Regions from separate parts of the Nitrincola nitratireducens genome, predicted to be linked through region 2. Evidence: riboswitches for the same ligand, from Rfam matches in the RefSeq annotation. Region 2 holds a riboswitch; the other holds the start of a gene.
What was found. A riboswitch is a leader RNA that binds a small molecule or an ion and turns the genes downstream of it on or off. The one in region 2 is predicted to bind thiamine pyrophosphate.
Positions count from the first base shown of each region.

Region 1 (4,589 bases), on a different contig from region 2:
GCTAACCCACTCGGCACCATTTGGGCGGGTGCGATGATGATGCAACATTTGGGCTTTCCTGCGGTTCATGACTCTCTGATGCAGGCGATGGAGACGGTCTTAAAAGAAAAGCAGCACCTAACTCGAGACATGGGCGGGGTTGCCAGTACACAAGAATTAGGCGCTGCGTTAGTCAGACATATTGCTTAAGACAGATAGTGTTAAAACATCAAGCGCGCCGTGACACCAAAGGTTCTCGGTGCGCCTAATTGATAATACGCACGCTCTTCATAGTTGATTCTTGGATCGTTTCCGAAGAAGAAACCACGCTCCGCAACGTCTTGATTGCCAAGGTTGCGTCCCCACAAACGCACAGACCAGTTATTTTGTTGATAGCCTATGTGGGCATTGACCCATGTGTAATCCCAGGACTTGGCATCATGGCTGTCCGAGAAGTAGAACGCATCTTTCCCTTCAACACTCACGCCACTAAACCAGCCCTGCCCACGGTCATAGGCAAGCCCTAACTGGTACTGCCAATGAGGGGCATGGGCCACATCACGTTGATGAATCCGAGCACGCGCGTCCTTAACCTTGGTCTGCAACAGCCCTAGCGCACCTTGAACGCTCAGGCCATTATCCAACGCATACTTAAACTCGAACTCGGCACCTGTGTTATTGACCTGATCGGCATTAAACAGATAATCCACAAAGCCATCGGCGGGATTACTGGATGCCATAAAACTACCTCTTAAATGCGCATCTTTACGTTGCTGATAAAACAAGCTGGTTTGCGTGATTAAACGGTCATCCAGATAACGCCCTTTCGAACCGATTTCATAATTCCAAAGAGACTCGGTATCAAAAATGAGTTGCTCGTTGCTTAACTGCGCTGGGGTAAAACCTCCGTTGACGCCACCCACTTTATACCCTTTGGAAAGGCTGGCGTAGATCGACGTTTCGGGCGTTAGAAAATGCTCTAACGCAAGACGGCCACCCCACAAGTCTTCATTTTTGCGATAGGAGGCACGAACATTGTCATCAAATGCCGTTCGGCTGTGCTCAACACGTAAACCCGATGTTAAGATCCAGTCTTCAGACAAGAGTGTTTCCAGCTCACCGTATAGGGAAACACGCTCCGTTTTAAAATCACTGGTGATTGTCCGACCAGCTCGCGGTAGACCATTGCGAAAAACATCGCGCTTTAGGTCGCTGTCTTGATGAAAACCATGAAGGCCTGCGGTCCACTGCGTGGTGCCGTTGAAAATTTCCTGACCGGGCAAAGACACAAAACGCAATTCTGCCGTTGTTGTGTTGTATTCACGCACATACTCATCGTAGGAGCTGTAACCCCAAGGATGGAAACCGTTAAATGCCCAATCTTCATCGTATCCATAATCACTGCGCGTGTTCGAATGGCTCAGACGTGTCTCAAGTTGATAGACATCGTGGCCTGTCCAAATCGATTTAAGCGCAAAGGCTTTGCTGATTTGTCGATCCCGACCCGGCTCATCCGAAAGCGTTGTGCGGGTGTTGTCTAAACTAAAGGCGTCGTAACCGTTGTTAATATCGGCGTAAAATCCCGTCAAGTCCATTAGCCAGTCATCGGTAATCGCAAATCTCAATTTGGCGCGGATGAAGGTTTCATCAATGTTACTGGTGTTTTTACGGTTCAGGTGGTCATTGCGCATAAAGCCATCACTTTTATTTTGTGAAATGGCTAAGCGTAATCCTGCGGTATCTGTTAGCGGTGTGCTGTAGATGGCGGTTAAGGAATGCGTATTGTAATTGCCAATCGTGCCTTCAAGACTGCCTTCCGGCTGAGTCGTCGGGTCGTTTGATTGCAGGTTAATTAAGCCTGCAAGCGCATTACTTCCGTACAAGGTGCCTTGCGGGCCTCTTAACACTTCAACTTGCTTAATATCCATCAGAGTTGCAGAGGCTGCAATGCTGCTCATGTCGATTCCATCTAACAAGACCCCGACCGATGGATTGACGTGTCCAACAAATTGGCTGCGCTCACCCACCCCACGCATTTGATAAAAGCGTGCGCGTGAACTGCCTTTCGCCGAATTGACGTTGGGCGTTAAAGCTAAGACATCTTCCAAATGCTGGGCTTGGCGCGCTTCAAGTGCCTCTTCGGAAACGGCCGTCACACTGGCTGGCGTTTTAAGTTGTGTCGTAGGGCGAAAGCCTGAGGTTACCAGAATTTCATCCAACACAACGTTTGAGGATGAGGTTTGCGCCATGGCAAAGGGGGTGCTGATAAAAAGTGAGGTTAACACAAAACCCGATAATTTAGGGCTCATATACAGTCTCCGTTGGTGATCGAAGACCCGGTCGCGCGTGAGATTATAGATGACTCTGTGAGTTGTCCTATTCCTACGCCGGCATCATCCGGATCAGGTTCAAAGGGTTCGCTTAGCATCTCAGGCATTTAAAACATGCCACCCCTTAGGATTTAATTGCTGTTGTATACAGCAGCGCGCAAGTATAGCGATTTAGGCGCGCTAGGTTAAGCTAAATGAGCAGAAAGTGCGGACGCCTCTCGTGTTTCAATGATATTTACCAGTCGCATCATCCGGCGAAGTAAAAACTAGGTCTCGGAGCGCTCCTCGTTTACCTCGGCGATAAAATCAATTTCCAGCTCCGCTTTTTCGGTAAAATACTCTGGCAACTCCGCTTTGATGCCAGGTGCAAGGTTTTTAAACTCCCCCACCTGCTTCACTAAATTGCCTCGCCCACTGATCAACTGCCCCTCGGCGGAGACATAGCACTCACGGCCGTATCCAATCCTTTTTTCACTTTTTCGAAGCTGCTTAAAAAGCTATTCAGTTTTTTAAACACTTGCTCTGCCTTGTCTGCCAATAATGCCGTATGCTTATTCTGATCTTCATAACGCCATAACTGTCGCACAATGTTAAGACTGGTCAACAAGGTCGTGGGCGTGGCGACCAGTACATTGCGTTCGATGGCTTGTTGAAACAGTGTTTCATCGGCCTTCAAGGCTTCGACAAACGCCGATTCAATCGGAATAAACATAAACACCATTTCAGGTGAGTTTAAGCCAGGTAAACGGTAATAATCACGATCCGCCAACTCCTTAATTCGACTTCCGATGGCCTGCACATGCTCTTTAAGCGCGGCTTTACGCTCCAACTCCTCCTCTGCATTCACATAGCGCGTGTAGGCATTCAGTGAAACCTTGGCATCAATGATCAAATGCTTATCATGTGGCAAATAGACAATGGCATCTGGACGCTGCCGACCTTCTTCGGTATTGATGCTGACTTCACGCTTATAGTCTTTACCGATTTGCAGGCCGGATCGATCCAATACATTTTCAAGCACCAGCTCGCCCCAATTCCCTTGCAGCTTTTTTTGGCCTCGCAGAGCCGTTGAGAGCTGATGAGCCTCTTCAGTCATTTTATGATTCAGCTCTTTTAACGAGGCCAGCTCTTTGCGGAGCTCTCCCTGTTGCAACGTTTCGCGATGATGAATGTGTTGAACCTCTGTTTTGAAGGTGTCAATCGACTGCTGGAAAGGCGTGAGGACGGCATTCAATCCTAGACTGTTTGTTTCGTGCAAGGCTTTGGCCTTAGCCTCCAATATTTCCTCGGACAAGACTTTAAAGTGTTCAGACAAACTGTTCTTTTGCTTCTCAAAACTGGCCACTTCCCGAGCATGGCTGGCTTCTCGCGCTTTAAATTCTGTTTTAATCTGGGTGAGCTCATTGTTGAGCTGGTTATACTCGTACAACAAGGCATCATGGCGATCGGACAGAATTCTGCGCTCATCATTTAAGGCATCTGTGAGGCGGCGTATGCTCACTTCAGCCTCTTTGTATTTTTCATACGACAGTTCTAAGCGCGTATTTAGCTCACTAAGTTTGGCTCTAGCCGCAGACACCTCCTCGTTAAGCTGTTTATGCACGTATTGCAACTCAAGCAGTGCCGTTTCTTTCTGTTGCAGCTGGCTTTGCGCTTCGTCATATGAGGCTTCCAGCAGGCTAATGCGCCGCGAAAGCTTAACACTTGCCCCTAGGTAACCCACTATTAGCATCATCAACCCGGTTAGCTAAAGGAATCAAGCTGTTTATATCAACGGGCATGGTATTTCCTAATCAATTAAAGGCTGACGAAAAGACAACAAAGTGCAGATTCAAGCTAACCAGCTAATTTTACATGGATAATTGCGAAAACTGACAATAAACCTTGTCATCTTGCCTATAAATTCCGTACTTTATATAGCAAGCGTATAACTGACTCTCTTTAATTGTAATCTCCTTTACTATGCCAAAGGTAACCCAGTGAGCCAATCATCCTACATGCAACCCCATCTGGCCAAACGCTTAAGTGCACCAGCTGCATTACGCAATCGAGAGCCTATTCGCCAAGCACTTGCCGCGCATTTGCCCAGCCCGGCATCTGTTTTAGAGATCGCCTCTGGCACAGGCGAGCATGCTCTGTATTTGTCTGACAACTTAGCTCAAGTCACATGCTGGCAACCCACGGATATAGACAGTGCTGCGCTTGAAAGTATTAATGCCTGGCAAGCCGACGCTACAACAAAGACTCTGCTGTCAGCGGCGTTCTTTGATGTATTGGCTG
Region 1 is NZ_AONB01000015.1:35,407-39,995, reverse strand. It holds gene D791_RS12745 (tartrate dehydrogenase) at 1-189, shown strand, start outside; gene D791_RS12740 (TonB-dependent receptor) at 201-2,288, opposite strand; TPP riboswitch at 2,342-2,444, opposite strand; gene D791_RS20410 (hypothetical protein) at 2,576-2,731, opposite strand; gene D791_RS12735 (DNA recombination protein RmuC) at 2,728-4,041, opposite strand; gene D791_RS12730 (DUF938 domain-containing protein) at 4,289-4,589, shown strand, end outside.
Region 1: it holds a riboswitch for thiamine pyrophosphate, as region 2 does, so the genes downstream of both, D791_RS12740 (TonB-dependent receptor) here and D791_RS02480 (FAD-dependent oxidoreductase) in region 2, are expected to answer to the same signal.

Region 2 (6,970 bases):
TATAGTATCTATGATGAGTTCAGGGTTATCATCAGGTAGTCCCGATCCTCCAATTCATATCAAGAGAATCTGTTTTGACCCGAATAGCCATTTTTGTCGATGTTCAAAATATTTATTACACCACACGTCAAGTATTTGGACGGCAGTTTAATTATCGTGCTTTTTGGCAGGCAGCGAGTGAACTTGGCGACATAGTGCTTGCTACTGCCTACGCGATAGATCGTGGAGATTCACAGCAGCAAAAGTTTCAGGATGCCCTGAGACATATCGGATTTGATGTAAAGCTCAAGCCCTATATTCAACGTGGTGATGGCTCTGCCAAAGGTGACTGGGATGTCGGTATTACTATAGACGCATTGCTTTGTGCAGAGGCTGTCGACCGAGTAATTTTATTGTCTGGAGACGGTGATTTTGATTTATTATTGCACACCCTTAGGGAGCGATATCAGGTTTATAGTTATTTGTTTAGTGTTCCTGGGCTCACCGCCCATTCGTTAATTGCAAGTGCGGACGAGTGGGTTTCTATAGATGACTCTTTACTGCAATAGAGTATATGAAGCTTCTTTGCTACTGCCACCCTTGTATTTTTTATATTGATGACTCTTTAGGAAGAACTCCTATATACAGGCTAAGTCTTTATCTTGATAATCTCATCAAGACAGAGCGCAAGGGATTGTGATTGCCTGAAGGATTCAGGCCTCTGTCTATCTCACAGGATCGTGGCTCCGCTGCAAGGAAGCAGCACACTAATTGTCTCTCTCCACCTCTCTTTACACTCTGCTAGCCACTCTATATCATCAATGCATCCGTTGGGGTGCCGTGAAAGGCTGAGAAGTTTTATAAACTAACCCATCGAACCTGATACGGGTAATACCGGCGAAGGGAACGGTGATCTTCTTGTGCTTTGCCATTCCCCCATGCTTATTCCCCATACGTTTAATCCGCTAATTTTAATATTTGCATATCGCTCATATTGACCTATCTAGGGGGAATGATGAGAGTACAAGTAGTAGGTGCAGGGGTTGCAGGTCTATGCGTTGCAAATGAGCTATCTTCTCGCGGTGTTGAAGTCAGCTTACATGACACGTATCGTCCGCCAGGTCCGCATGCATGTTCATGGTGGGCAGGTGGCATGCTAGCGCCCTTCTGCGAAGGTGAAAGCGCCGAAGAGCCCGTCATACGCTTGGGTACACGTGCAGCATCTTGGTGGCAGAAGTTTACGGGCGCTGTTGAGTATAAAGGCTCGTTAGTTTTATCGTCCAAGCGTGATAAAAATGAGTTATTGCGTTTTGCCAGTATGACTCGCCAGCATCGCTGGGTGGATCACCTTTCTATTGCTGAGTTAGAACCCGACTTAGCCGGTCATATACGTCAGGGGCTCTATTTCGACTCTGAAGCTCACCTCGACCCCAGAGTTGCGCTGGCACGTCTTGTCGATACTTTAGCATCTCAGGGTGTTGTATGTACTCAAGAGGAGCCTTTAAGTGACATACTCACAATCGATTGTCGTGGGTTAGCAGCGAGGGATGCTTTAGCTGATCTGCGCGGTGTTAAAGGTGAAATGGTAATCTTAAAGAATCCTGAACTTAATATTAGTCGTCCAGTTCGCTTTATTCATCCGCGTATGCCTCTATATATCGTACCACGAGGGAGTGGGGTGTATATGCTGGGTGCGACGATGATTGAATCTTCAGATCGATCTCGTATTACTGCTCGTTCGATGTTAGAACTTTTATCGGCTGCTTACGCTCTTCATCCTGCCTTTGCCGAGTCTGAGGTTCTTGAAATTGGCGTGGATGTACGTCCAGCCTTCCCAGATAACCTTCCGAGAATACGACGCAGAGGCAACAGGCTATTTATTAATGGCCTTTATCGGCATGGCTATCTATTGGCTCCTGCTTTAGCGAGATGACCGCAGACTACTTATTGACTCATAAACAACCGGAGTTGATGGATGAATGTACTATTTAATGGTGAGAACGTAGAAGTAAGCGCCTCAAATTTGGCAGAGTGCTTGGTTTTGTTAGGTGTTTCAGATCAGCATATTGCAACCGCCGTGAATGGAGAGTTTGTACCTCGTTCTCAGCGTCATCAATTACAATTGACAGAGGGAGATCGGCTAGAAGTCGTTTCCCCTATGCAAGGTGGCTAACATGGCTAGATTTTACGATGTCGACATCACAAATCCTTTGATGCTGGGTACGGCACTTTACCCTTCTCCTGCAATATTGAAAGACGCTTTTAAAGTATCTGGTGCCGAAATTGCGACAGTGTCTTTACGTCGTGAGCAAGGCGCAGGACAGGATTTTTGGTCTCTAATTAAGTCTATGAACCTGCGTTTACTTCCTAATACAGCAGGATGCTATTCAGTGAAAGAGGCCGTGACAACTGCGTATATGGCACGAGAAGTCTTTGATACACCTTGGATTAAATTAGAAGTTATCGGTCATACGGATACATTACAGCCAGAACCCTTTGCATTGGTTGAAGCCGCTCGGATTCTGAGTGAGGATGGATTTCAAGTTTTTCCTTACATGACGGATGATCTGGTTTTAGCGGATCGATTGGTTGAAGTGGGTTGCCGAGTATTAATGCCCTGGGGAGCACCTATTGGCTCGGGCTTAGGCCTGAACAACGAGTATGCACTAAAAACCTTACGAAACTACTTTCCTGACATTCCTTTAGTTGTAGATGCCGGAATCGGTCTTCCTTCTCATGCCGCTAGAGCAATGGAGCTAGGTTTCGATGCTATTCTACTGAATACCGCTGTTGCCAAAGCGCAAGACCCTGTCAAAATGGCGCAGGCATTTTCGCTAGCTATCCAGGCTGGTGCCCTAGGTTATCAGGCTGGACCGATGGAAGTGCGCGATATGGCATCTCCATCCACCCCCGTGATAGGTAAGGCCTGGTTATGATGTCTCTCCCCATTTTCTATCCGTTGCTCGATTCTGTTGAAGGAGTTGAGCTGGCTGCGCGATTAGGTGTTCGTTTTGCACAACTTCGGATTAAGTCAGGAGGGCATGAGACGATACGAGATAACATTCGTCAAAGCCTAGCCATTGCCCGTGAGGCCAATATGATGTTGGTGATTAATGATCATTGGCAGTTGGCCATAGAAGAGGGGGCTGATTGGGTGCATTTAGGGCAAGAAGACCTTATCCAAGCCGATGTAAATGCGTTACGCAGAGCAGGGATTTCGTTAGGTATCAGCACTCACTCACAAGAAGAACTTGAGCGTGCACTCTTGTTAAATCCTGACTACATAGCACTAGGCCCTATTTACCCTACGCAAACGAAGTCGTTGACTTGGTCTGCGCAGGGGCTAGGGCGTATTTCTGAATGGAAAGCCCAGCTGGGTCAGATTCCGCTTTGTGTCATAGGTGGCATTACGTTGGAGCGCTCGAGCGCTGTTTTAGCATCAGGTGCTGACATCATTGCCGTCGTGAGTGATGTTTCGTTGCATCCTGACCCGTCCGAGCGCATTCGTGAGTGGCTAAGCTGCTACTGTTAGGCAACACCGTAGCTGTCTCTGTAGCGTTTGATGGCGTCTAATTGCTTGGTTAAGTCGCCGCGCTCTTGCAAGTAATCAATTAACAGATTGAGTGTAATAATACTGGCAACAGGGATGTTGAAATCCAATTCTACTTCTTGGATAGCGGAGAGTTCGCCCGTTCCCTTTTCTTGACGATTCAGTGCAATCAGAACACCAGCAGGTTCCGCATTGGCCTGTTGTATGATCTCCATGACTTCACGGATAGCTGTGCCTGCCGTGATAACATCATCAATAATTAAGGCTCTGCCAATCAATGGCGCGCCAACCAAGCTACCGCCCTCGCCATGATCCTTCGCTTCTTTGCGATTGAACACATAAGGTGTGTCAATATTATGATCAGTGTATAACGCGACGGCCGTGCTCGCGGCTAATGGAATACCTTTATAGGCAGGACCTAATAGAACGTCATATTCTATTCCGGAATTAATCAAGGCCGCTGCGTAAAATTTACCCAAACGTGCCAGTGCTTCCCCTGTACAGAATAAACCTGCATTAAAGAAATAGGGGCTGACACGTCCTGACTTGAGCGTGAACTCGCCAAATCTGAGGACATTTTTTTCAATAGCAAACTCAATAAACTCACGTTGATAGTCAAGCATTTTAGTATTTCACTGGTTTTGTCTGATGGTGTGTGAACAATAATACCTGTCTGATCCCATATCCGTCATTAATTGATTGGATATAAATTTCATTTTTGGTCGCTTCCCGATACAATCTATAGTCAATAAGTATAACTGGCTACTTGCTCAATGGGGCTAACTTACTATGCGCGTGATTTCATTCAATACACAGGGTATTGAACAAGCAGCTGAAAAAGGCTTTTTTGACTGGATGGTTAAGCAAGATGCAGACGTTGTCTGTTTGCAAAGTTTGCGAGCCAAAGAGTATCAGCTGGATGACGAACGCTATCATCCTGAGGCTATCATGCCTATTTCTTTGATGCGTTCGAGGATGGATTCAGTGGAGTCGCGATCTACACTCGACATGTGCCCAAAGCCATCATGACTGGCCTTGGGTTTGAACAGTGTGATTTTAATGGGCGCTTTATCCAAGCGGATTTTGACAAATTCAGCATATCATCGTTGACGATCCCATCTGGTCTGAAAAGTGATGAAGCGCAAGCGGCGAAAATGGAATATTTAGATTTATTTATGGGGCACTTGAAAAAGACACTCCGTAAGCGTCGTGATTTCATTTTTACAGGTACGTTCAATATTGCACATAAACCAATAGATTTGAGTAATTGGTACGTCAATCAACGAGTGTCTGGCTTTTTGGCCGAAGAGCGTGTCTGGATTGAAGAAGTTTTTGGTGAAATGGCTTTTGTAGATGCATTTCGTCAGGTGAATAAGGCGGAGCGGCAGTACACTTGGTGGCCGGAGTATAACCGTGCCTGGAAGCTCAATGAAGGTGCGCGGTTAGATTATCAAATCACCACGCCGAACTTGCGTAAATCAGTCAAGTCTGTGTCTATTTACAAAGAGCAGCGCTTCTCTGAACATGCGCCTCTAATTATTGATTATGACCTGACATTTTAAACTTAGAAACATGAGAGAGGACACGAACAGTGCCCTCTCAGTATCTTGTTCTTAGGTGTTTGATAACGCTGTTTTTTGTATCTCTAACAACTCTTTGATGCCTTTTTGGGCAAGCCCCAGCATTTCATTAAGCTGTTCTTGCGAGTAAGCGGCACCTTCTGCTGTACCTTGAACTTCAATGAAGCCTCCTTGGTCTGTCATAACAACATTCATGTCGGTTTCGGCATCAGAATCTTCGTTATAGTCCAAGTCTAGAATGGCTTGGCCTTTGTGTATCCCAACGGATATAGCAGCGATGGCTTGTTTTAGCGGATTGCCTTTTACCGCGCCATTTTTGTCTCGGCGTAAAACATTAATCGCATCGACCAGCGCTACATAGGCTCCGGTTATAGAGGCTGTACGGGTTCCACCATCGGCTTGAATGACATCACAATCAATTAAAATTGTGTTCTCACCGAGTTTTTTAAGATCTACCGCGGCACGCAACGAGCGCCCAATCAGTCGTTGAATTTCAAGCGTCCGTCCACTTTGTTTACCCTTAGTGGCTTCGCGATCATTACGTGTATTGGTTGCACGCGGCAACATGCCGTATTCTGCTGTCACCCAACCGGAGCCTGAGCCACGAAGAAAACGAGGAACACCACGGTCTACAGAGGCAGTACAGATCACCTTGGTATTTCCAAACTCAACCAACACAGAGCCTTCGGCATGCTGTGTGAAATTACGAGTGATTTTTATCGGGCGCAACTGGTCGGGTGCACGCCCACCGGCACGCAGTTTATCCAGACCCAGATTTTTTAGCTGCTCAGACAGCGGAGAACTCATGGTGTTTCCTTTCAGTTGTATGCATAGAGCTGGACGCTCAGGACTGTTAGAATTGATTGCCTATTCTAAACGAGAAGCGATGATTATGACACGCAGCATGACAGCTTTTGCACGCCAAAGCCAAATCCATCAATCCTGTGAGCTGACTTGGGAGCTGCGCTCTGTTAATAGTCGTTATTTAGAACTTCATTTTAAATTACCTGAAGTATTTCGCTCGCTGGAGCCATTACTGCGTGATGTGCTAAAAAACCGTTTTGCGAGAGGAAAAATTGAGTGTGCGCTTCGTTATCAGGCAGAAGAGGGCACCGATCAACTCGAGCTTAACCAAGCATTGGTCAGCCAGTTAATTGTGCTGTCAAAACAGCTGAACGATCAGCTAGAAACATCTCATCCTATCTCGCCTCTTGAGTTGATGAAGTGGCCGGGTGCGTTGCAAACGCAAACGTTGAATATCGAAGCCTTGTCCCAAGCTGCATTGGCTGCCTTTCACCTTGCTGTAGATGAGCTAGAAAGTGCAAGGGCGAGAGAGGGGGCACAATTAGCGCTGCTGATTCAGAGTCGTATAGATGATATTCGCTTGATACTGGATAATGTTAAACAGATATTACCTGAGTTACTCGTCGCCCAAGTCATGCAGTTAGGTACGAGGCTGGAGAGTTTTAAGGAACAGTTAGATCCAAGCCGTTTGGAGCAAGAGATGGTGATCTTGGCACAAAAAGCGGATGTTGCCGAAGAGTTAGATCGATTAGAGACCCACTTGCAAGAGGTTGAGCGAGTGTTGGGGGTAGAGGAGGCCAGTGGGCGGCGCTTGGATTTTTTAATGCAGGAGCTTAACCGTGAGGCGAACACTTTAGCCTCTAAATCGATTGCCACACTCACGACTCACTACGCGGTGGACTTGAAGGTGTTGATTGAGCAGATGCGAGAGCAGGTGCAGAATATTGAATAGATTCCTAGGTGGAAAGTTATTACCTCATGAAAGCCTGCCACGGTTTGCTTGGTGGTATCCAACACCACCTTTTCAGGCAACATGGCTTTAGCCGCCAAGTGTGAC
Region 2 is NZ_AONB01000002.1:203-7,172, forward strand. It holds gene D791_RS02475 (NYN domain-containing protein) at 75-548, shown strand; TPP riboswitch at 801-902, shown strand; gene D791_RS02480 (FAD-dependent oxidoreductase) at 995-1,912, shown strand; gene thiS (sulfur carrier protein ThiS) at 1,955-2,152, shown strand; gene D791_RS02490 (thiazole synthase) at 2,154-2,915, shown strand; gene D791_RS02495 (thiamine phosphate synthase) at 2,912-3,511, shown strand; gene pyrE (orotate phosphoribosyltransferase) at 3,508-4,152, opposite strand; partial or broken gene D791_RS02505 (exodeoxyribonuclease III) at 4,319-5,091, shown strand; gene rph (ribonuclease PH) at 5,143-5,916, opposite strand; gene D791_RS02515 (YicC/YloC family endoribonuclease) at 5,915-6,865, shown strand; gene D791_RS22150 (hypothetical protein) at 6,802-6,970, opposite strand, start outside.